DNA from 3 places in the Streptomyces sp. NPDC000134 genome. Region 2 is predicted to be linked to each of the others. Evidence: riboswitches for the same ligand, from Rfam matches in the RefSeq annotation. Region 2 holds a riboswitch; each other region holds the start of a gene.

What was found. Region 2 has a riboswitch for cyclic di-AMP ahead of ACFY32_RS27250 (M23 family metallopeptidase). Riboswitches for the same ligand answer to the same signal wherever they lie in the genome.
Region 1: it holds a riboswitch for cyclic di-AMP, as region 2 does, so the genes downstream of both, ACFY32_RS23770 (M23 family metallopeptidase) here and ACFY32_RS27250 (M23 family metallopeptidase) in region 2, are expected to answer to the same signal.
Region 3: it holds a riboswitch for cyclic di-AMP, as region 2 does, so the genes downstream of both, ACFY32_RS14030 (C40 family peptidase) here and ACFY32_RS27250 (M23 family metallopeptidase) in region 2, are expected to answer to the same signal.

Annotation. Positions count from the first base shown of each region.
Region 1 is NZ_JBIAZN010000016.1:82,299-90,082, reverse strand. It holds gene ACFY32_RS23790 (CobW family GTP-binding protein) at 45-1,157, shown strand; gene ACFY32_RS23785 (DNA topoisomerase IV subunit A) at 1,154-3,601, opposite strand; gene ACFY32_RS23780 (pitrilysin family protein) at 3,908-5,257, shown strand; gene ACFY32_RS23775 (M16 family metallopeptidase) at 5,254-6,642, shown strand; cyclic di-AMP (ydaO/yuaA leader) riboswitch at 6,834-6,996, shown strand; gene ACFY32_RS23770 (M23 family metallopeptidase) at 7,009-7,784, shown strand, end outside.
Region 2 is NZ_JBIAZN010000021.1:17,855-25,638, forward strand. It holds gene lhgO (L-2-hydroxyglutarate oxidase) at 1-327, shown strand, start outside; gene trmB (tRNA (guanosine(46)-N7)-methyltransferase TrmB) at 341-1,204, shown strand; gene ACFY32_RS27245 (PrsW family intramembrane metalloprotease) at 1,244-2,581, shown strand; gene ACFY32_RS27250 (M23 family metallopeptidase) at 2,589-3,668, opposite strand; cyclic di-AMP (ydaO/yuaA leader) riboswitch at 3,681-3,839, opposite strand; gene ACFY32_RS27255 (PP2C family protein-serine/threonine phosphatase) at 4,073-5,257, opposite strand; tRNA gene ACFY32_RS27260 (tRNA-Met) at 5,432-5,505, opposite strand; gene ACFY32_RS27265 (alginate lyase family protein) at 5,557-6,780, opposite strand; gene ACFY32_RS27270 (dihydrofolate reductase family protein) at 6,870-7,784, opposite strand, start outside.
Region 3 is NZ_JBIAZN010000008.1:122,270-130,053, reverse strand. It holds gene ACFY32_RS14065 (alpha/beta hydrolase) at 1-914, opposite strand, end outside; gene ACFY32_RS14060 (urease accessory protein UreD) at 1,044-1,799, opposite strand; gene ureG (urease accessory protein UreG) at 1,796-2,479, opposite strand; gene ACFY32_RS14050 (urease accessory UreF family protein) at 2,663-3,337, opposite strand; gene ACFY32_RS14045 (urease subunit alpha) at 3,337-5,058, opposite strand; gene ACFY32_RS14040 (urease subunit beta) at 5,051-5,362, opposite strand; gene ACFY32_RS14035 (urease subunit gamma) at 5,374-5,676, opposite strand; cyclic di-AMP (ydaO/yuaA leader) riboswitch at 6,288-6,509, shown strand; gene ACFY32_RS14030 (C40 family peptidase) at 6,513-6,986, shown strand; gene ACFY32_RS14025 (DUF6328 family protein) at 7,110-7,784, shown strand, end outside.

The DNA of each region.
Region 1 (7,784 bases), on a different contig from region 2:
GAGCCGGGTGCCGGTGTACGCGCAGGCGTGAGAGAGGTCGCACAGTGGGGCAGAACCCGAGCCCGCAGATCCCGGTCGTCATCCTCGCCGGATTTCTCGGCTCCGGAAAGACCACCCTGCTCAACCACCTGCTGCACCGCTCCGGAGGCAGCCGCATCGGCGCGATCGTCAATGACTTCGGCGCCATCGAGATCGACGCCATGGCGGTGGCCGGAGCGCTCGGCGACTCCACCGTCTCGCTCGGCAACGGCTGCCTGTGCTGCGCCGTCGACCCCGGCGAACTCGACGTCTACCTGGAGCGGCTGGCCCGCCCGGAGACCGGCATCGACGTGATCGTCATCGAGGCCAGCGGTCTCGCCGAGCCCCAGGAGCTGGTGCGCATGCTGCTCGCCAGCGAACACCCCGGGATCGTGTACGGCGGTCTGGTCGAGGTCGTCGACGCCGCCGAGTTCGACGACACCCGCGCCCGGCACCCCGAGATCGACCGGCATCTCGCCCTGGCCGACCTGGTGATCGTCAACAAGCTCGACCGGGTGACGGACGAGGAACGCGTGCTCGCCCTGGTCGGCTCGCTCGCCGACGGCGCGGCCGTCGTGCCGGCCGTGTACGGGCGGATCGACCCGGAGTTCCTCTTCGACTGCCGGCCCAGCGAGGAGCGGGTCGGGCAGTTGTCCTTCGACGACCTGCACGACCACGCCGACGGCGAGGGGGCCGGCCACGCCGAGCACCTGCACAGCGCGTACGACAGCCTGTCCTTCGTCTCCGACGTCCCGCTCGACCCGCGCCGGCTGATGCGGTTCCTGGACGACCGGCCGGAGGGCCTGTACCGGATCAAGGGGCACGTGGACTTCGGGCCGTACGACGTGCGCAACCGGTACGGCGTCCACGCGGTGGGGCGGTTCCTGCGCTTCTACCCGGAGCGCTGGGCGCCCGGCGACGAACGCCTGACCCGGCTCGTCCTCATCGGCTCCGGCATCCACGCCGCCGCGCTCGCCGAGGAACTCCAGGAGTGCCGGAGCGCGGACGCCACGCACGCCGACGAGCACGGCATGTGGGGCGTCCTGCGCTACGTACAGGACCCGGACGGCCCGGACCCGGACCCGCATCCGGACCCGGCCGCGGACCCGCATCCGGACCGGGCCGCGGACCCGGACTAGGCAGGCCCCGCCACCACCGCCACCGTCTTCGGCAGGGACACGCCCGAGCCGTCCCGGCGCGGGTCGATCTCCGGGAGCGGGACGGGTGTGCCGTTCTTCTGCGCGGCGCGGGCCGGGGCGGGTCCCGCCCAGGCCAGCGACAGGCAGTCCTCGCCCTTCAGGAACCGCTGGCAGCGCACCCCGCCGGTGGCCCGGCCCTTGCGCGGGTACTGGTCGAACGGCGTCATCTTGGCCGTGGTCTGCACCGAGTCGTCCAGCGTGCCGCGCGAGCCCGCCACGGTGAACACCACCGCGTCCGCCGCCGGGTCGACGGCCGTGAAGGAGATGACCTTCGCGCCCTCGCCGAGCTTGATGCCCGCGACACCGCCCGCCGCGCGGCCCTGCGGACGCACCTGGGACGCCTGGTAGCGCAGCAGTTGCGCGTCGTCCGTGATGAAGACGAGGTCCTCGTCGCCGGTGCGCAGCTCGACCGCGCCGACGATCCGGTCGCCCTCCTTGAGGGTGATGACCTCCAGCTCGTCCTTGCTGCCCGGGTAGTCGGGCACCACCCGCTTGACGACGCCCTGTTCGGTGCCGAGCGCGAGGCCCGGGGACGACTCGTCGAGGGTGGTCAGGCAGATCACCGTCTCGTCGTCCTCCAGGGAGACGAACTCCGCCAGCGGCGCGCCGCCCGCCAGGTTCGCCGTCGCCATGTCCTCGGGGAGCTGCGGCAGGTCGACGACGTTGATCCGCAGCAGCTTCCCGGAGGAGGTCACCACGCCGATCTCGCCCCGCGCGGTGGCCGGCACCGCGGAGACGATCACGTCGTGCTTGACGCGCTTGGCGTCGGAGGCGAGGGGCCCGCCGTTCGCCGTGCGGGCCAGCAGGCCGGTGGAGGACAGCAGCACCCGGCAGGGGTCGTCGGCGACCTGGAGCGGTACGGCGGCGGGCGTCGCGGCCGACTCCAGCAGCACCGTACGGCGGTCGGTGCCGAACTTCTTGGCCACCGCCGCCAGTTCCGTCGAGACCAGCTTGCGCAGCTCGGCGTCCGAGTCGAGAATCCGGGTCAGCTCCTCGATCTCCGCGTTCAGCCGGTCCTGCTCGGCCTCCAGTTCGATGCGGTCGAACTTGGTCAGGCGGCGCAGCGGCGTGTCCAGGATGTACTGGGTCTGCACGTCGCTCAGCGAGAACCGCTCGATCAGGCGCTGCTTGGCCTGCGCGGAGTTCTCGCTGGAGCGGATGAGCCGGATCACCTCGTCGATGTCGACCAGCGCGGTGAGCAGGCCCTCCACCAGGTGGAGGCGGTCCCGCCGCTTGCTCCGGCGGAACTCGCTGCGGCGGCGTACGACGGTGAAGCGGTGGTCGAGGTAGACCTCCAGCAGCTCCTTCAGGCCCAGGGTGAGGGGCTGGCCGTCCACCAGGGCGACGTTGTTGATGCCGAAGGACTCCTCCATCGGCGTCAGCTTGTAGAGCTGCTCCAGGACCGCCTCCGGCACGAAGCCGTTCTTGATCTCGATGACCAGGCGCAGCCCGTGCTCGCGGTCGGTGAGGTCCTTGACGTCGGCGATGCCCTGGAGCTTCTTCGCGCCGACCAGGTCCTTGATCTTGGCGATCACCTTCTCCGGACCGACCGTGAAGGGCAGCTCGGTGACGACCAGGCCCTTGCGGCGGGCCGTCACCGTCTCCACGGACACCGTCGCGCGGATCTTGAAGGTGCCGCGGCCGGTCTCGTAGGCGTCCCGGATGCCGGGCAGGCCCACGATCCGGCCGCCCGTGGGCAGGTCCGGGCCCGGGACGTGCTTCATCAGGGCGTCGAGGTCGGCGCTCGGGTGCCGGATCAGGTGGCGGGCGGCGGCGATCACCTCGCGCAGGTTGTGCGGCGGCATGTTCGTCGCCATGCCGACGGCGATCCCCGAGGCGCCGTTGACCAGCAGGTTCGGGAAGGCGGCGGGGAGGGCCTCCGGTTCCTGCTCCTGGCCGTCGTAGTTGGGGGCGAAGTCGACGGTGTCCTCGTCGATGGACTCCGTCATCAGGCTGGTCGCCTCGGCCATCCGGCACTCGGTGTACCGCATGGCGGCCGGCGGGTCGTCGTTGCCCAGCGAGCCGAAGTTGCCGTGGCCGTCGACCAGGGGCACCCGCATGGAGAACGGCTGGGCCATGCGCACCAGGGCGTCGTAGATGGACGCGTCACCGTGCGGGTGGAGCTTGCCCATCACCTCGCCCACGACCCGGGCGCACTTGACGTAGCCGCGCTCGGGCCGGAGGCCCATCTCGTTCATCTGGTAGACGATGCGGCGGTGCACCGGCTTCAGGCCGTCCCGGGCGTCCGGCAGGGCACGCGAGTAGATGACCGAGTACGCGTACTCGAGGAACGAGCCCTGCATCTCGTCGACGACGTCGATGTCGAGGATCTTCTCCTCGTACGCGTCGTCGGGCGGCGGGGTCTTCGTACTGCGGCGGGCCATCGCTGCCGGCTCCTTGCTGAAGCGTGAACGGTGATCTGACGCGGTCCATTGTGGACCGCGGCACTGACAGCGACCGACCAGGACCCGTCGCGGGCAGTCGGCCCGGTGCTGCCCGCAGGGTACGCCCTCGGGCCCGCCGACCCGGTATCCGCGTTCTCGCTCTGGGCGTAGCGGCACCGGGAACCGCGCCGGTCGTCCGCGCGCTTGCATACAGTGGCAGGACCGGCAGGAATGGCGCGGTTCCGACCGGTGAACCAGCACAGTGAATCCGTCTAGGTTTCCGCGATCGAAGGGACGTACATGCCCATGGGTCACACGGCCACCGCCGAGGCAGGCTCCGGCGGCCTGACAGCGACCGAGCACCGCCTGGCCAACGGCCTGCGCGTGGTGCTCTCCGAGGACCACCTGACCCCGGTCGCGGCGGTGTGCCTCTGGTACGACGTCGGCTCCCGCCACGAGGTCAAGGGACGCACGGGTCTGGCTCACCTCTTCGAGCACCTGATGTTCCAGGGCTCCGCCCAGGTCAAGGGCAACGGCCACTTCGAACTGGTGCAGGGCGCGGGCGGCTCGCTCAACGGCACCACCAGCTTCGAGCGCACCAACTACTTCGAGACCATGCCCGCCCACCAGTTGGAGCTCGCGCTCTGGCTGGAGGCCGACCGCATGGGCTCCCTGCTGGCCGCCCTCGACGAGGAGTCGATGGAGAACCAGCGCGACGTCGTCAAGAACGAACGCCGCCAGCGCTACGACAATGTGCCCTACGGCACCGCGTTCGAGAAGCTCACCGCCCTCTCCTACCCGGCGGGCCACCCCTACCACCACACGCCGATCGGCTCCATGGCCGACCTCGACGCGGCCACCCTGGAGGACGCCCGCGCGTTCTTCCGCACCTACTACGCGCCGAACAACGCGGTGCTGTCGGTGGTCGGCGACATCGACCCCGAGCGGACCCTGGAGTGGATCGAGAAGTACTTCGGCTCCATCCCCTCGCACGACGGCAAGCCCGCCCCCCGGGACGGCACGCTGCCCGACATCATCGGCGAGGAACTGCGCGAGGTCGTCGAGGAGGAGGTCCCCGCGCGTGCCCTGATGGCCGCCTACCGCCTGCCGCACGACGGCACGCGCGCCTGCGACGCGGCCGACCTCGCGCTCACCGTCCTCGGCGGCGGCGAGTCCTCCCGGCTCTACAACCGGCTGGTGCGCCGCGACCGTACGGCGGTGGCCGCCGGGTTCGGCCTGCTGCGCCTGGTCGGGGCGCCCTCGCTGGGCTGGCTGGACGTGAAGACCTCCGGCGACGTCGAGGTGCCGGTCATCGAGGCCGCCATCGACGAGGAGCTGGCCCGCTTCGCCGAGGAGGGGCCCACCGCCGAGGAGATGGAGCGCGCCCAGGCCCAGTTGGAGCGCGAGTGGCTGGACCGCCTGGGCACGGTCGCGGGCCGCGCGGACGAACTGTGCCGGTACGCCGTCCTGTTCGGCGACCCGCAGCTCGCCCTCGGCGCGGTGGGACGGGTCCTGGAGGTGACCGCGGAAGAGGTCCAGGAGGTCGCCAAGGCCCGGCTGCGGCCCGACAACCGCGCGGTGCTCGTCTACGAGCCGACCGCGCCCGAAGCCGCCGACGCCGACGCCACCGACGAGACCGAGGAGGAGGCCAAGTGACCGAGCTGGCCCCCATGGAGTTCCACCCCCAGCCGCAGGCCGGCGAGCCCAAGCCCTGGGCGTTCCCCGCCCCCGGGCGCGGCACGCTGCCCAACGGGCTGACGGTCCTGCGCTGCGACCGCCCCGGCCAGCAGGTCGTCGCCGTCGAGGTCCTCGTGCACGCCCCGCTGGACGCCGAGCCGGCCGGTCTCGACGGCGTCGCCACCGTCATGGCGCGGGCCTTCTCGGAGGGCACGGACAAGCACTCCGCCGAGGAGTTCGCCGCCGAGCTGGAGCGCTGCGGCGCCACCCTCGACTCGCACGCCGACCACCCCGGCGTACGGCTCAGCCTGGAGGTGCCGGCCTCCCGCCTGGTCAAGGCGCTCGGCCTGGTCGCGGACGCCCTCAGGGCGCCCGCCTTCGCCGACAGCGAGGTCGAGCGGCTGGTCCGCAACCGGCTGGACGAGATCCCGCACGAGCTGGCCAACCCCGGGCGCCGGGCCGCCATGGAGCTGTCCAAGGAGCTGTTCCCGGCGGACTCGCGGATGTCGCGTCCCCGCCAGGGCAGCGCGAAGACGGTGGCGAACATCGACGCCGCGGCCGTACGCGCCTTCTACGAGAAGCACGTCCGCCCGGCCACCGCCACCGCCGTGGTCGTCGGCGACCTCACCGGCCTGGACCTCGACGCGCTGCTCGCCGACACGCTCGGCGCCTGGACCGGCTCGGCGGCCGAGCCCCGGCCCGTGCCGTCGGTGACCGCCGACGACACCGGCCGGGTCGTCATCGTGGACCGGCCCGGCGCCGTGCAGACGCAGTTGCTGATCGGCCGCACCGGCCCGGACCGCCACGACCGCGTCTGGCCCGCCCAGGTGCTCGGCACGTACTGCCTGGGCGGCACCCTCACCTCCCGCCTGGACCGCGTCCTGCGCGAGGAGAAGGGCTACACCTACGGCGTCCGGGCGTTCGGCCAGGTGCTGCGCTCCGCGCCGGACGGCACCGGCACCGCGATGCTCGCCATCAGCGGCTCGGTGGACACGCCGAACACCGGACCGGCCCTCCAGGACCTGTGGACGGTGCTGCGCACGCTCGCCGCCGAGGGCCTCACCGACGCCGAACGCGACGTCGCCGTGCAGAACCTGGTGGGCGTGGCGCCGCTGCGCTACGAGACCGCGGCGGCTGTCGCGAGCACGCTGGCCGACCAGGTCGAGCAGCACCTGCCCGACGACTACCAGGCGACGCTGTACCAGCAACTCGCCGCGACCGGCACGGTCGAGGCCACCGCGGCGGTCGTGAACGCCTTCCCGGTCGACCGCCTGGTGACCGTCCTGGTCGGCGACGCGGCCAGGATCAAGGAGCCCGTCGAGGCCCTCGGCATCGGCGAAGTCACCGTGGTGGCGGCCGAGTAGCGCCAGGCGCGCCTTACGGCCCCGGTGACCCTCGTGTCGCCGGGGCCGCCTTTTGTCCGGATTGGGGGAGAGGTTGCCCCTCTGGGCTGTGGGATGCGCTACAAAACGTCTGTTGCGTTTGGGAATTGAACGCGGGCCCGCTTAGCGTCTTCCGGGCTGTCCGTCAGGCAGTGCGCCGCACCCGCGGCACCGGACAGCCATCGCCGAGTCCCCGTACGGCGCGAGCCAGGGGAGCCGGGGACCCACCGCAGTCCCTGGGGTGAATCGGACGCCCGCGCCCAGCGAGGGGGTCCGTAGGAGACCTTCCTGCTCCGAACCCGTCAGCTAACCCGGTAGGCGAGAGGGAAGGAAAGGACGAGCCCGTACATGGCGTTCACGCGCGCCACCGGCAAGCACCGCCGGCCCGGCCGGCTGCACCGCACCACCGCCCGCGCGGCGGGCGTCGCGGCCCTCGCCACCACCGGAGTGGTAGGCACCCTCGCGGCCCCGGCCCTGGCCGCCGAGCCCGCCCCCGAGCAGACCGGCCTCACCCCGGTCGTCACCATCGGCGACTCCATAGCCGAGCAGATAGACGCCCAGGCCGCCGCCCAGCGCCTGGCCGCCGAAGAGGCCGCCGCCGAGCGCGCGGCCGAGGAGGCGGCGCGCGAACGGGCCGCCGAAGCGGCCGAGAAGGCCGCCCAGCAGGCCCGCGAGGACAAGGAGCGCGCCGCCCGGGAGGCCGAGCGCAAGCGCCTGACCGCCTATGTGGCGCCGATCAGCGCCTCCTACGTGTCGACCGCCTACCAGGCCAGCAGCGGCCTGTGGTCCTCCGGCAGCCACACCGGGATCGACTTCCACGCGGCGTCCGGCACCTCCGTCCACGCGGTCGGGGCCGGTACCGTCGTCGAGGCCGGCTGGGGCGGTGCGTACGGCAATCAAGTCGTGATCAAGATGCATGACGGTACGTACACCCAGTACGGACATCTGTCGTCCATCGGGGTGTCGGTGGGCCAGACCGTCACCCCCGGCCAGCAGATCGCCCTCTCCGGCGCCACCGGCAACGTCACCGGGGCGCACCTGCACTTCGAGGCCCGCACCTCCCCGGAGTACGGCTCGGACATCGACCCCGTGGCCTACCTCCGCTCCCACGGCGTCGACGTCTG
Region 2 (7,784 bases):
CCCGAGGTGACGGAGGACGACCTGGTGCCGGCGCCCGCTGGGGTGCGCGCCCAGGCGGTGCTGCCCGACGGCACCCTGGTCGACGACTTCCTGATCCGGGAGACCCCCCGCGCGGTGCACGTGCTCAACGCCCCGTCGCCGGCGGCCACCGCCGCGCTGCCCATCGGCCGGGAGGTGGCCCGCCGGGCACTGACCGCGCTCGCCGACGACCGCGTGCCGTCCGGCGCCCCCTCCGGCGGCCCGCCCCGCGTCCCGTCGCACGGCCCCGCCGCCCCGCCCCACGGCCCCACCGGCGGGCCGTCCGGCGGCCCGCCGGACGGCCCGTAAAATCGGACGCATCGTGTCTGAGCACCCGCACCCCACTCCCCAGTCCGCCGCGTCCGCCGCGTCCGCCGGGTCCCCCGGGCCCGCCCGGTCCCCCCGTCCCAAGGGCGAGCCGCGCTTCCCCGACGGGCCCGCGCCCGATCCCGCCGGTTCCCACTTCGAGCGGCGCATCCGCAGCTTCCAGCCCCGGCGCAGCCGGGTGACCGCCGGCCAGGCGGACGCCCTGCGCAGGCTGTGGCCGGCCTGGGGACTGGACATCGACGGACAGCGGGTCCTGGACCTCGCCGAGCTGTTCGGCAACGACCGCCCGGTGGTGCTGGAGATCGGCTTCGGCATGGGCGAGGCCACCGCCGAGATGGCCGCCGCCGACCCCGGCACCAACATCCTCGCCGTGGACGTGCACACCCCCGGCCAGGGCAATCTGCTGGCGCTCGCCGACCGCGCGGGCCTGGACAACGTCCGGGTGGGCAACGGCGACGCGATCATCCTGCTGCGCGAGATGCTCGCCCCCGACTCCCTGGCCGGGCTGCGGGTCTACTTCCCCGACCCCTGGCCGAAGAAGCGGCACCACAAGCGCCGCCTGATCCAGCCCGAGTTCCTGACACTGGCCGCCACCCGGCTCGCGCCGGGCGCGCTGGTGCACTGCGCGACCGACTGGGAGCCGTACGCCGAGCAGATGCTGGACGTCCTCACCGCGCACCCCGCGTTCGAGAACACCCGGCCGGAAGGAGGTTTCGCACCGCGTCCCGCGTACCGTCCGCGGACCCGTTTCGAGGGCCAGGGACTGGAGAAGGGACATGTGGTGAACGACCTGCTCTTCCGCCGCGTACCCCACCCGGTGGATCATCGACACCAGGACCAGCCCCCCACCGGCGCCTGAAGCCCCGGGCGGCGCCCCCGTCTCGTCAGGATCGATGCCGTGGTCACTCCCCCCTGTCCCGCACCCCCCGGCGGACCCCCCGGCGACCCGCCCCGCGGCGCGCGTCCGCACTGGTGGCAGCGCCCCTGGGTGCGGTACGGCGCCCTGACCACCCTGCTCGCCCTGTCCGGGCTGGTGATCCTCGCCCTGGTGCGCGAGCAGACCGGCACCCAGGGCTTCCTGGTCGGCCTGGGGCTGGCCGTGCTGCCGGTGCCGCTGCTGCTGGCCGCCTTCCGCTGGCTGGACCGGGTGGCGCCCGGCCCCTGGCGGAACCTGGTGTTCTCCTTCGCCTGGGGCGCCTGCGCGGCGGCCCTGATAGCGATCGTCGCCAACAGCTTCGCCACCCGCTGGATCGCCACGGCCACCGCCGACCCGGCCTCCGCCGACACCCTGGGCGCCACCGTGATAGCGCCGGTCGTGGAGGAGTCCGCCAAGGCCGCGGCCGTGCTGCTGGTCTTCCTCTTCCGGGGACGGGACTTCACGGGAATCCTCGACGGAGTGGTGATAGCGGGCGTGACCGCGACCGGCTTCGCGTTCACCGAGAACATCCTCTACCTGGGCAACGCCTTCGGCACCGACCAGCTCACCGGCGACACCGGCATCGCCTCCGTCACCGCGGCGACCTTCTTCGTCCGCGTCGTCATGTCGCCGTTCGCGCACCCGCTGTTCACGGTGCTCACCGGCATCGGCTTCGGCCTCGTGGCGCTGCGCCCCGGCGGCCGGGGGCCGCTGCGGGTGCTGCTGCCGCTCACCGGCCTGCTGCTCGCGATGGGCACGCACGCCCTGTGGAACAGCTCCTCGTCCCTCGGCCAGTACGGCTTCCTCGCGGTGTACGCGACGTTCATGGTGCCCGCGTTCGCGCTGCTGACCTGGCTCGCCGTCTGGACCCGGCAGCGCGAGCTGGTCACCGTGCGCGAGGAGTTGCCCGTCTACGCGGCGGCCGACTGGCTGGGCCCCACCGAGCCGTACGCGCTGGGGTCGATGCGGGCGCGGCGCATCGCCCGCGGGTACGCCCGCCGGTACGCCGGGCGGGCGGCGGCGCGGACGGTCGCCCAGTACGAGGCGTACGCGACCTCGCTGGCGTTCCTGCGGCACCGGGCCCGGCGCGGCCGGGCGGGCGCCGACTTCGCCGTACGGGAGCGGGAGCTGCTGCTGGAGCTGTGGCACCGGCGCGGGATCGCCCGTCCGGCGCTGGACCACGCGGCCCGCGCCACGGCCCCGCCGGTGCCGGTGACCGCGCCGCCCTGGCCGGTGCACGGGGCCTACGGGCAGCCGGTGCGGTACCACCCGTACCAGCCGTACGCCCCGTACCAGCCGTACGCCTCGTACCGTCCGTGACCTCGGGTCAGGGGGTGAGGCCCTTGCTCCGGAACCAGGCCATCGGGTCGATGCCGGAGTCGGCACCGCCGGGGTGGACCTCCATGTGGAGGTGGGCGCCGGTGACGTTGCCGGTGGCGCCGACGCGGCCGATGACGTCGCCGGTGCTGACCTTCTGGCCGACGCCGACGCTGATCGAGGACTGGTGGCAGAACCAGATCTCGGTGCCGTCGTCGAGGGTGAGGATCGTGCGGTAGCCGTAGGACCCGGCCCAGCCGGCCTCGGTGATGGTCCCGGTGTGCACGGCCTTGATCAGCGTGCCGGTGGGCGCGGCGAAGTCGAGGCCGGTGTGGTGGCCGGAGGACCAGTAGGGGCCGGCCTGCCCGAAGGTGGAGGTGATGGTGTACGAGGAGGTCGGCAGCGCGTACTGCTCGGCCAGCGCGGCGAGCCGTTCGGCCTCGGCCTTCTTCGCGGCCTCTTCCGCCGCCTTCTTCTTGGCGGCGGCGGCCTCGGCCGCGGCCTTCTTCTCCGCCTCGGCGACCGCTGCCGCGGCCTTCTTCTCGGCTTCGGCGGCGGCTTCGGCGGCGGCCTTGCTCTCGACCTGGTCCTGCTGCTGCTCGGCCTGGGCCATGATCCGGGCGCGCAGCGCCTCGCCGGCGGTGGTGCCCTGCCCGTTGTCGGCGGTGGCGACGCCGACGCTGCTGAGCGGCGCGGCCGTCGCCGCGGCGGCCTGCTTCCCCTCGTCGTCGGAGATGAGGGAGGCGACGTTCGGCAGGTCCGGCATGGAGATCGACACCGGCGCCTTGCCGGTCTGCGCGCTGGCCATGCCGCCGGCGCCGACGGCGGCTATGACACCGACGCCGAGGACGGTGGAGCTGCGGGCGAGCCCGCCGCGCTGCTTGGCGACGCGGTGCCGGCCGCGCACGGGGCGCAGGGAGTCCGCGGTGGGGTTCCACTCCTCGGCCGAGCGGAGAGGACCGTCGAGGGGGCCGTCGAACGGACCGTCGAACGGGCCGTCATCGGTGCGGAAGTCGCCGTAGCCGAAGGTCTCGGTACTCCGCTGGGTCGGCACGAACGGGGCCTCGGGGGCAGGCCGGTTGGACGCCACGTGGGCGTGCTCCTTTCCTTCCGTCTCCGCCTACCGGGTTAGCTGACGGGTTCGGAGCGGGAAGGTCTCCTACGCGCGTATACGTGCCGTGTGGGCCACAGCCGTATACGCCCGATTCACCCCAAGGTGGTGGTTCCCCGGTTCCCTCGCGGGATTCGGCGCGTGCGCGCGGAGCCGCCTTCTGTGACGGCTGGGACGACCGCGCTGCGTTATCGAACGTTAATAGACCCGGGGCTCGTATTCCAAGCTGTTCCTCTTGATCATTAACGATTCCGACACGGACCAAGGCCGTACCGACGGCGAAACCAGGGCGACCTGACCCCCGATCACCACTCCCGCCCGGCCTGACGGTTCATCAGTTGTTATGCGGACGGCGGTCGCGCCGTCACCGACCGTGACCGGGGTCACGGCCGTCGCACGGCGAGCAGCGCCATGTCGTCGGCCATGCCGCCCCCGGAGTGCCGCCGTACGTCCTCGGCGAGCGCGTCGAGGAGGTCGGCGGGGTGCCGGAAGGCGCGGCCGGCCAGCCGTGCCTCGGGGTCGTAGAACACGCCCCGCGCGTCCCGGGCCTCGGTCACGCCGTCGGTGTAGAGCAGCAGCGTGGCCCCGCCGGGGAACGCGGCCTCCTCGGCCCGGTCGGGCCAGACGCCGAGTTCACCCATGCCGAGCGGCAGCGCGGCCTCCCGGGCGGCCAGCGCGTCCAGGGTGCCGTCGGCGTACAGCAGCAGGGGCGGCGGGTGGCCTCGGTTGACGATCCGGACGGTGCCGTCGCCGTGCGGGAGTTCGGCGAGGACGGCGGTGGTGAAGCCCTCGAAGGCGTCCAGCCCCTCGCGCCGGGTGCCCTCGCGGGCCAGCGCCCGTTCCAGCTTCTGGGCGACCGCCTCCAGCGTCGACTCCTGCTCGGCGGCCTCCCGGAACGCCCCGATCACCACGGCGACGGCGGCGACCGCGCCCATGCCCTTGCCGCGCACGTCGCCGACGACGAGCCGGATGCCGTACGGGCTGTCCTGCACGGCGTACAGGTCGCCGCCGATGAAGGCGTCGGCCTGCGCCGCCTCGTAGCAGGCGGCGATCTCGAAGCCGCCGATCCGTTCGGCGGGCTCGGGCAGCACCGCGCGCTGGGCGGCCTCGGCGATCTCGCGGGCGGAGGCGAGCCGTTCGCCGGTGCGGCGGACGAAGGAGTTGACGAAGACGGCGAGCCCGGCGACCGTCGCGATGGTCACCAGCTCGGTGATGGAGTCGGCGTAGTGGGCGACGCCGTAGCTGAACTGGAGCGCGAGCACGGCGACGACGACGGCGATCCCGGTGAGCAGGGTGCCGCGCCGGGAGTACAGCGGCGCGGCGACCAGGGGCGCGGCGGTGTAGAGGGGGCCCGCGGTGAAGTAGCGCGGGGTGAGGCAGTCGTACACGACGGCGACGGCGATCAGCAGCACGGGCAGCAGGCGTACGAGGACGCGGCCGCAGGAGGACCGCCGGCTCCTGGACGGCAGGGCCATGGAGTCGCCGAGCCCCGGGTCGGGCACCGGGTCGCCGGGCAGCCGGCCGCCGGCCCGCGCGTACGGCCCCTCGTCCACGTCACCAGGCCGCACCACTCGTCTCCCGCCACCCATGCCGTCGCGCCGCTTCCCGTCCCGTCCGTCCAGGGTTTCCGCAGCGGGGGCGGAGGGCGAGCGGTGCGGGGCCGGACGGGTGACGGGCGCGGGCACGGTGCCGGGACGCACCGAAGGCCGGGACCCTTTCGGGTCCCGGCCTTCGGTCTTCAGTAGCGGGGACAGGATTTGAACCTGCGACCTCTGGGTTATGAGCCCAGCGAGCTACCGAGCTGCTCCACCCCGCGTCGTTGTGTCACCAGTGTACGTCATGTCCGGGGTGGTCGGCACATCGGTTCTCAGTGGCCCGGGTTCTCGGCGTGGGTCAGGGTCTCCCAGGACACGAACAGGTCGTCGGTGCCGGCCGGGCGGGTGGCGGCGGCGAGCCGGTGCGCGGCGGGGACGGACACCCCGCGCCGGTTCTCCAGATGGTTGAGGGCGACCTCCAGATCGGGCCCCAGGTTCCGCTCGACCTTCCCGCCGCACAGCCACGCGGGCGCGGCCTTCGCGGACGCCTGCTGGGCGGCGTGCAGCTCCAGCGCGGCCCGCAGCCGCTCCTGGACCCCGCCGCCGTACAGGTCGACGCCCTGGTGCCAGGCGGTCTCGGCGATGTGCGCGGTGGCGGCGATCGAGTAGCCGACGTGCGCGAAGTTCCGGCAGGTCTCCTGGGTGACGCCGTCCTTGTAGGTGGCCTGCTTGAACCAGTACGCGGTGAGCCGCTTCGGCGTGTCGATGCTGCTGCCGGCCGGGGTGAGCGGCAGCTTGCCGTCCTTCTCCAGGTAGAAGTAGGCGGGCACCCGCTCCCGGAACCGCTTCAGGGCGAGGTTGAACGTCTTGTGGTCGTCGAGGAACACGGCGGCGGAGATCGCCCCGTCGGCGGTGATCAGGTCCCAGTTCCCGTTGAAGTCGGGGGCCTTCCTGGTCACCCTCGGCAGATGGGCGGTGCGCAGCATCTTCTCGAACCGCCGCACCCGCTCCTTCGGCCATCCCCCGCCCGGCGTGTGCCGGATCAGCTCCGCGGCCCGCGCCCAGGAGGAGGCCGTCCACCCGGCCTGGAGCCCGGCGTTCTCCCCGGTGTGCCCGGTGAGCCGCGCCGACCAGGCGTCCATGATCTCCCGGGCCTTCTCGGCATGATGCCGCTTGCCGGTGACCCCGAACAGCAGCGCCTGCGTATAGGCGGCGATGGCGTCCGCCCGCTCCTGCGCGCACCCCCGCCCGGCCGCGTCCCCCGCGGGACAGAAGACGGTCCGGAAGGGCCGGGCGCGGTACCGGTACGACCCGTACGCGCTGTCCCGCATGGCCAGGTACGCCGAGAGCCAGGGCTGGCGCCCGGCGGTGGTGTTCTTCCGCACGGTGTCCAGTTGGGCCGCGCTGACGAGCACGCCGGGGTGGGTGAACTCGGCGTCGTCGGGCAGCGCCCGTACCGAGGCCCGGTCCCCCGCCTCCTGCCCGCACGAGGCGACCGTCCCCGCCACCAGGGCCGCCGCCACCAGCGCCGCCACCCGTCCGCCCACTGCCCTCATGGCCACCTCCGCGTGTCCTCCGGCCGGCTCACTGGCAGCGTGACCCGGCCGGGGCCGCCGCGCAGGCGGGGTTGGGCCGATCGGCCCCGTCAGCCGAGCAGGTGGCGGTTGGGCGCCTTGGCCCGCTCCTCGTACCCGGGCAGGACGAGGACCTCGGCACCGGCGGCGCGCAGCAGCCCGCTGCCGTCGGCGCCGGCCACGAAGGTGTCCGGCTCCCGCCACGCCGTGACGACCCTGCGGACCCCCGCGTCGAGGACGAGCCGGGCGCAGGGCGCGGGCCGGGAGGCGCGGCGGGCACAGGGTTCGAGGCTGGAGTACACGGTCGCGGCCGCGAGCCGGGGGTCGGCCGGGTCGACCTTGGCGAGGGCGGCCTCCTCGGCGTGCACGACCGCGTCCCCGCCCTCCCGGGAGTGCCCGCGCGCCAGCTCGCTCCCGTCGGCGGCGACCACGACCGCCCCGACGCTGAACGCGGTCCCGGACGGCGGGCACAGTTGCGCCAGCTCGCAGGCGAGGGCGAGCCAGTGCCGGTCGGCGGCGGACACGTCCGCGCCGGTGCCGGGCGCGGTGGGCAGGTACCGCGTCAGCACCACGTCCTCGATCCGCCGCGCCTCCACCAGCCGCAGCCGCCCCCGCTGATACGTCCCCGGCCCGAACAGCCGGGGCGCCTCCGGCCGGCCGACCAGCAGCGGCGCGAGCACGAGCTGAAGCTCATCGGCGAGCCCTTCCCGCAGCAGTTGCGTATGCACGCTCCCGCCCCCCTCCACCATCAGCCGCCGCACACCCCACCGGCCGTGCAGATGCTCCAGCGCCGCCCGCCACTCGACCGTGTCCCCGAGCGCCACGACCTCGGCGCCGACCCCGAGCGCACGGGCCCGCGCGGCGCCCGCGTGGGTGGTGAGCAGCACCTTCTCGCCCCCGGTGTGCCAGAAGGCGGCCCCCGGGTCCAGCTCCCCCGACCCGCTGACGGCCACCTTCAGCGGATACTCCGACCGCCCCCGGGCCAC
Region 3 (7,784 bases), on a different contig from region 2:
GCGTCGTTCTCGGCGACCCAGTCCTGCCAGTCCTGCCAGCGGGTCTCGAAGGCGACGTCCTGGTCCAGGTTGGCCTGGTACCAGATCTTCTCCCGCGAGGGGTTGACCACGCTGTCGACGACCATGCGCCGGACGTGGCCCGGGAAGAGGGTGCCGTAGACGGCGCCGAGGTAGGTGCCGTAGGAGACACCGAGGTAGTTGAGCTTCTGCTCGCCGAGCGCGGCGCGGATCACGTCGAGGTCGCGTGCGGTGTTCGGCGTGGTCATGTGCGGCAGCATCGCGCCGCTGCGCTCGTAGCAGCCCTCGGCGTACTCGCGGGCCAGCTTGCGCTGGGCGCGCTTGTCGGCCTCGGAGTCGGGCACCGGGTCGGCCTTGGGCGCCTTGACGAACTCCTGCGGGTCGACGCAGGAGATGGGCGCCGACTTGCCGACGCCGCGCGGGTCGAAGCCCACGAAGTCGTACGCCTGGGCCGTCTTCGCCCACACGGCGCTCTTGTTGGTGACCCGGGCGGGGAAGCGCAGGCCCGAGCCGCCGGGACCGCCGGGGTTGTAGATCAGGGCGCCCTGGCGCTGGGCCGGGGTGCCGGTGTTGCCGATGCGGTCGACGGCGAGCTCGATCTGCTTGCCGTCCGGCTTGGCGTAGTCGACCGGGACCGTGACCCAGCCGCACTGGATCGGCTTGGGCAGGTTCCAGTCGGCGGGGCAGTCCCGCCAGTCGATGCCCGCCTGGGCGGCCCGAGCGGCGGCGATGGCCGCGCCCTTGGCCTCGCGGTCCTGGGGCTGCCCGTGCCGGGCGGCGGCCGGGCTGGCGCTGGCCGCGGGAGCGGTGACGGCGCCCGCTATCAGCGTCGCGGTCACCAGCGTTCCGGCGGACGCGAGCGCCGCCGTGCTCCGCCTCAGTCGTCTGTTCCTCAAGTGGACCCTCCCCGGACATCCGTGCGATGAATAGGGGGATACTCTCGGCTGTGTGTTCGCTGGGAACAGAGGCGGCGCGGGTTCTTTGCCAATCCGATAAACGGAGAGAGCCGTTCGGTCGACGGAGGGTCAGTCCAGCGCCGCCAGCGCCTCGTCCAGCGCCCGGCGCAACCGCAGGGCGTCCGGGGCGACGGCCGTCAGCAGCACGGCGGGCCCGGCCAGCGGCAGCACCGCGGCGCCCGCCGGGCACACCCGCGCGGCCGGCGGACGCGGGGCGAACTCCGGGCGTACGACGACGATCTGGCCGACGGCGCGGTGTCCCGCCAGGACCGCGGGGCCGTCCCAGCCTCCCGGGGCGCCGGGGCCGCAGGACAGTTCCTGGTCCAGCACGTGGCGGCCGGCGATCCGCACGGTGAGGCGACTGGTGAGGCGGCCCGGCTCCTCACCGGTCCGGCCGAGCACCTGTTCCTCGCGCAGCACCAGGCGGGCCGTCGGCGCGAGGTCGGCCCGGGTGGTGACGTGCAGGTCGCTGCCGGCGGCGGAGATCAACTGCTCGGGCAGCCAGCGCAGTTCGCCGCCGTCGGCGACGGTGAGCCGGACGTCGTAGCGGGCCTCGTCCTTGGTCTGGCCGGGCAGGGCGAGGGTGGCCGCCGCGGAGCCGACGCGCAGCCTGGCGCCCTCGGCGACCTCGGCCTCCACCCGGAGGCGGTCGCCGCCGAGCGGTCCGCTCATCGCCCCGACCAGCACGACGGACGCCTCGCCGGCCGCGCCCCGGGTCCGCCGCGGCGCGAGGGGGCCCTCGCCCGTCAGCACCGGCAGACAGGTGCCGCCCCGTCCGTCGGGGCGGGCGTCGATGCGGGCGGTGGCGGCGACGGCGGCCGTCACGCCGGGGCCGTCCAGTCGGCGAGCCGGGCGCGCACCCAGTCGGCCACGTCCCGGACGCCGGTCTCCTGGCGCAGCGACTGAAGGACGACGGGCAGTTCGCCGCGCTGCGCCTTGGCGTCGGCGGCCATCCGGGCGAGGTCGGAGCCGACGTACGGGGCGAGGTCGGTCTTGTTGACGACGAGCAGGTCGGCGGTGGTGACCCCGGGGCCGCCCTTGCGGGGGATGTCGTCGCCGCCGGCGACGTCGATGACGAAGATCTGCGCGTCGACCAGGCCCTTGGAGAAGGTGGCGGTGAGGTTGTCGCCGCCGGACTCGACGAGGATCAGGTCCAGCGGGCCGGCCGCGTCCTCCAGGTCCTCGACGGCCTCCAGGTTGGCGGAGATGTCGTCCCGGATGGCGGTGTGCGGGCAGGCCCCCGTCTCCACCGCGCTGATCCGCTCGGGCGGCAGCACGGCCTCCCGGAGCAGGAACTCGGCGTCCTCGCGCGTGTAGATGTCGTTGGTGACGACCGCCAGGGACAGCTCCTCGCGCAGCGCCCGGCAGAGCGCCGCCACGGTGGCGGTCTTGCCGGACCCGACGGGTCCCCCGAGCCCGATCCGCAGCGCCCGCCGGGTGCCGTCGGGCCGGCGGGCGTCGGCGCTGAGGGCGACGGGGCCGGAGTGGGAGTGGTCGAGATGCATGGGAACGGCTCCTCAAGGTGGGTGGCCCGTCCGGGGCGGGGGGACGGGCGGGGCGGACGGGGACGGGCCCCGGGGGGGCGGGACCGGTGGGGACGGGCAGGGACGGGCCGGGGGGACGGGCAGGGGACGGGCCGGAGGGACGGGCAGGGGACGGGTCGGAGGGGACGGGCCGGGGACGTCGCCTTAGGACGCGAACAGTCGTGCGGGCCACCCGGCGTGGGCCTCCGCGAGGATCTCCAGCAGCGGCGCGGACGCGCCGGGCAGCGTCTCGGGCCCCTCGTCGACGGCTCCCCGCGCCGCCGACACCGCCCGGTCCACCACCCGGTCGACCTCCGGTGCCAGTCGCGCCAGCACGCCCGTGGCGTCGAGCGGATCGAGGCTCAGCAACCGCACCGTCGCCGAGGCCGCCCCGCCGACGCTCTCGTACGCCGAGCAGTACGCCGCGTCCGCCGCGCCGAGCCCCGCCGCGCGGGCCGTGAGCCCGAGCACCACCGGCTGGTGGGCGCCCTTGGGGAAGTCCCGGGCGAGGGCGTCGAGTTCGGCGGACGGCCAGGTCGCCCGCGCGGCCCGCAGCAACTGCCGGCCCAGCTTGCGGGCCGCGCCCCGCAGGGCGGGCGAGGGGGTGCGCGCGTCGGCGGCGGCGTCCAGTCGCGCCGGGTCCACGCCGAGCGCGGCGGACGCGGCGAGCGCGGCCGACACCAGCCCGGTGGTGTGCAGCCTGCCCCGGCAGAACTCCTCCAGTTCCCCGGCGCCGGTGATGTGCCCCGCCCGTACCGCCGCCTCGGCGCCGCCGGAGTGCGCGTGCCCGCCGGCGGGGAAGCGGCCGTCGGCCAGGACGAGAAGCGCTGCCCTGGACATCAGAAGAGGAAGTAGCGCTGGGCCATGGGCAGTTCGGCGGCGGGCGCGGCCTCGACCAGCTCGCCGTCGACGTACACGGCGAAACTGTCGGGGTCGATGCGCACCTCGGGCCGCGCGTCGTTCTCCCGCATGTCGGCCTTGGTGACGCCGCGCGTGGAGTCGATCGCCGCGAACCGCTTGCCGAGCGCCAGCCTCTCCGCCAGCCCGTCCTCGATCGCCGAGGCGGTGGCGAAGTTGACCGAGTTGGCGGCCGGGGCGCGGCCGATCGCCCCGTACATCGGCCGGGGCAGGATCGGCTGCGGGGTGGGGATGGAGGCGTTGGCGTCGCCCATCTGCGCGTACGCGATCTGCCCGCCCTTGATGACGAGCAGCGGCTTGACGCCGAAGAACGCCGGTTCCCACAGCACGAGGTCGGCGAGCTTGCCGGTCTCCACCGAGCCGATCTCGCGGGCCATGCCCTGCGCCAGGGCCGGGTTGATCGTGTATTTGGCGACATAGCGACGGACGCGGTGGTTGTCGGCCCGGCCGTCGCCGGGCAGCGCGCCGCGCCGCCGCTTCATCACGTGCGCGGTCTGCCAGGTCCGCATGATCACCTCGCCGACGCGGCCCATGGCCTGGGAGTCGGAGGAGATGATCGAGATCGCGCCGAGGTCGTGGAGGACGTCCTCGGCGCCGATGGTGGAGGGCCGGATGCGGGACTCGGCGAAGGCGAGGTCCTCGGGGACGGCCGGGTTGAGGTGGTGGCAGACCATCAGCATGTCGAGGTGCTCCTCGACGGTGTTGACGGTGAACGGCCGGGTCGGGTTGGTGGAGCTGGGCAGCACGTGCGGCTCGGAGACCACGGTCATGATGTCGGGCGCGTGACCGCCGCCCGCGCCCTCGGTGTGGTAGGCGTGGATGCCGCGCCCGCCGATCGCGGCGAGCGTGTCGCCCACGAAACCGGCCTCGTTGAGGGTGTCGGTGTGGATGGCGACCTGCGCCCCGGTGGCGTCGGCGACGGTGAGGGCCGCGTCGATGGCGGCGGGCGTCGCGCCCCAGTCCTCGTGGATCTTCAGGCCGACCGCGCCGCCCCGGATCTGGGAGAGCATCGCCTCGTGGGAGACGGTGTTGCCCTTGCCGAGCAGGCCGACGTTGACGGGGTAGGCCTCCATCGCCTCCAGCATCCGGGCGAGGTGCCAGGGCCCGGGGGTGACCGTGGTCGCCTTGGAGCCCTCGGCCGGTCCGGTACCGCCGCCGACCAGGGTGGTGATGCCGGACGCGAGCGCCTCGTCGGCGACCTGCGGGCAGATGAAGTGCACGTGCGCGTCGACGGCACCGGCGGTCAGGATTCGCCCGTTGCCGGCGATGATCTCGGTCTCGGGGCCGATGACGAGGTCGGGGTGGACGCCGTCCATGGTGTCGGGGTTGCCGGCCTTGCCGATGCCGGTGATCCGGCCGTCGCGGATGCCGACGTCGGCCTTGATGATGCCCCAGTGGTCGACGATCACCACGCCGGTGATGACGGTGTCGGGGGTGCCCTCGGCGCGGGTGGCCCGGGACTGGCCCATGGACTCGCGGATGACCTTGCCGCCGCCGAACACGGCCTCCTCGCCGGAGTGTCCGGGGCCGCCGGAGCGGTCCTCCTCGATCTCGATCAGCAGGTCGGTGTCGGCGAGCCGGATGCGGTCGCCGGCGGTGGGGCCGAACAGGTCGGCGTAGGCGGGGCGGGAGATCTCAGGCATCGAGGGCACCTCCGGTCTCCCCGCGCAGTCCGGGCACGGTCCGGGCGCCCGCGAGGGGGACGAGTCCGACGTCGACGGGGATGCCGGGCTCGAACCGGACGGCGGTGCCGGCGGGGATGTCGAGCCGCTTGCCGCGCGCCGCGGCGCGGTCGAAGTCCAGGCCGGGGTTGGCCTCGGCGAAGTGGTAGTGCGAGCCGACCTGCACGGGCCGGTCGGCGGCGTTGAGGACGGTCAGCCGGGTGACCTCGCGGCCCTCGTTGTAGACGATCGGCCCGTCGGCGAAGAGGATCTCTCCGGGAATCACGGCGTTCCCCCTCAGACGATCGGGTCGTGGACGGTGACGAGCTTGGTGCCGTCCGGGAAGGTGGCCTCGACCTGGACGTCGTGGATCATCTCCGGGATGCCCTCCATGACGTCGTCACGGGTGAGCAACCGGCGTCCGGAGGCCATCAGTTCCGCGACCGTGCGGCCGTCCCGGGCGCCTTCCAGGACGTGCGAGGTGATGAGGGCGACCGCCTCGGGGTGATTGAGCTTCACCCCTCGGGCCCGGCGCTTCTCGGCGACGTCGGCCGCCACATGGATGAGCAGCCGCTCTTGCTCGTGCGGGGTCAGTTGCACGTCCCACCTCACAGTCTTCGCACCGGACCGCGACGGGTCCGGCTGCCGCGCGGCCACCGGGGAGAAGTCGCAGGTGACCGGGTCCGCAGGCTAGTTGCGCCGCGTTTCGGTCACGTTAACCCAGTAATGATCAAGGTCCGTTGCTCCGGGTTACTTCTTGATAGTCCTTTTGCCTGGACCTGACCCGGAGCCGCCGGTACGTCATCTGTGACGTCGGGACGGCCCGCTCCGGTCGGCGGCGCGGCGTGCCGGGGGGGCACCCCGCCGCCGTCCGGCGGCAGTTGGCGCGGCGCCCGCCCGGACCGCCGCGCGGGGTGTCCGGATCGGGGGCGGTCAGGGCCGAACGGGGTACGGCCTTTCGGCGTACGCACACGCCGTTCTCCGGGCCCCTCCGGCTTGCGCGACGCGCGTGCCCCACCAGCGCGAAGAGCCGCTCCGCCGCTGGTCCGGGGAGCCCCGGCCGCCGCGCCGCCGGGTCGAACAGAGCGACTTCCACCCGAACGGGTGAGTGGTGAGTAACAACACAAATCCCCGGTTCCGTTGGGAATTTCGGACGTAAGTGCGTCAAGATCCCTGACTGACGACAAGACCCCGCCGCAGCGGCGGGGCGATCCGGGCGGACGCCGAGTCCTGCCGCCGCCCGGATGACCGGTCGACAGGAGTGGATCGGCAGGAGTGGAGGACCCGAGCATGACGGGTCGCCGGTACGGCCGTCTTCCGCGGAAGGCGCCGGGCCGAGCAGCCCTTGGGGTGAAGCCGCACTCGTGCGGCCGGGCAACTTCGCCAGCCCGAATCCGACAGGTCATCCTTCACAGGCGGCTGACGAAGGGTTGCGCATGACTGCGCTCAATCGTGTCCCGTCGCTCATGGCCCGTGCCGGTACGGCCTCGGCCCTCACCATCGCCGCCGTCGGCGGCTCGATCGTGGTTCCCGGCATCGCCGCCGAGGCCGCCGCGGCCGCCCCTGCGACGAAGGCGCTGAAGATCGCGGCCTCCAAGAAGGGCGCCCCGTACCGCTACGGGGCCACCGGGCCGTCCCGGTTCGACTGCTCCGGGCTGACGCTGTACTCGTTCAAGAAGGCCGGCAAGAAGCTGCCCCGCACGGCGGCCCAGCAGTACAACAAGACGCGCCACATCTCCGCCGGCCACCGCAAGGCCGGGGACCTGGTGTTCTTCCACTCCGGCCGGAGCGTCTACCACGTGGGCATCTACGCCGGCAAGGGCAAGATCTGGCACGCCCCGAAGACCGGGGACGTGGTGCGCCTGCAGAAGATCTGGACCAGGAGCGTCTGGTACGGCCGGGTCAAGTGATCCGGCCGGGCCCGTACGGCCGCAGGTGACCGCCGCACCGTCGCGGACGGTCGCGGGGCCGCGTACGGGCCTGTAGGGGCCGCTCGGGGGCTTGACACGCGCCCGAGCGGTTACCCGTTCGGCATGGCCGACCACCGTCCCTGTACCGCCCGCAACGAGACGCCGCTCCAGCGCGCCGACCGCAACTTCGTGGAGCTGCTCCAGGAACTGCGGGTCACCCAGACGGGGGTGCAGATCCTCTTCGCGTTCCTGCTGTCGCTGGCCTTCACCTCGCGCTTCACGGAACTCGACACGTTCCAGCGGGCCGTCTACGTCGCGACGCTGCTGCTGGTGGTGCTGGCCGCGACGCTGTTCACCGCGCCGGCCGCGCTGCACCGCTCGCTGTTCCAGCAGGGCGCCAAGCCCCGCATCGTGCAGGTCTCCTCCCGGCTCGCCTCGGCCGGCCTGGGCGTCCTGGTCTTCGCGTTCACCGGGTCCGTGCTGCTCGTCGTGGACGTCACGACCGGCCGGGCCGGCGGTCTGGCGGCGGGGGCGGCGACGCTGCTGGCGTGCCTGGGGCTGTGGGGGCTGCTGCCCCGGCTGGTCCGCCGCGCCGGGCTGACCGCCGACCGCGGTGCCGGGACCGCCTCGACGGGGTCCGCGGAAACCTCTTCGGACGCCGCCCCGAACGCGCCCTCGAACGCCGCCTCGGAGGCGTCCCCCCATACCACCACGCGGGTCGCCCCCCGGGCACCGCGTCGCGTCCCGGCCCCCGCCCGCCGCGCCCGGTCCCGCCCGGTGCCGGCCCGGCGGACGCCG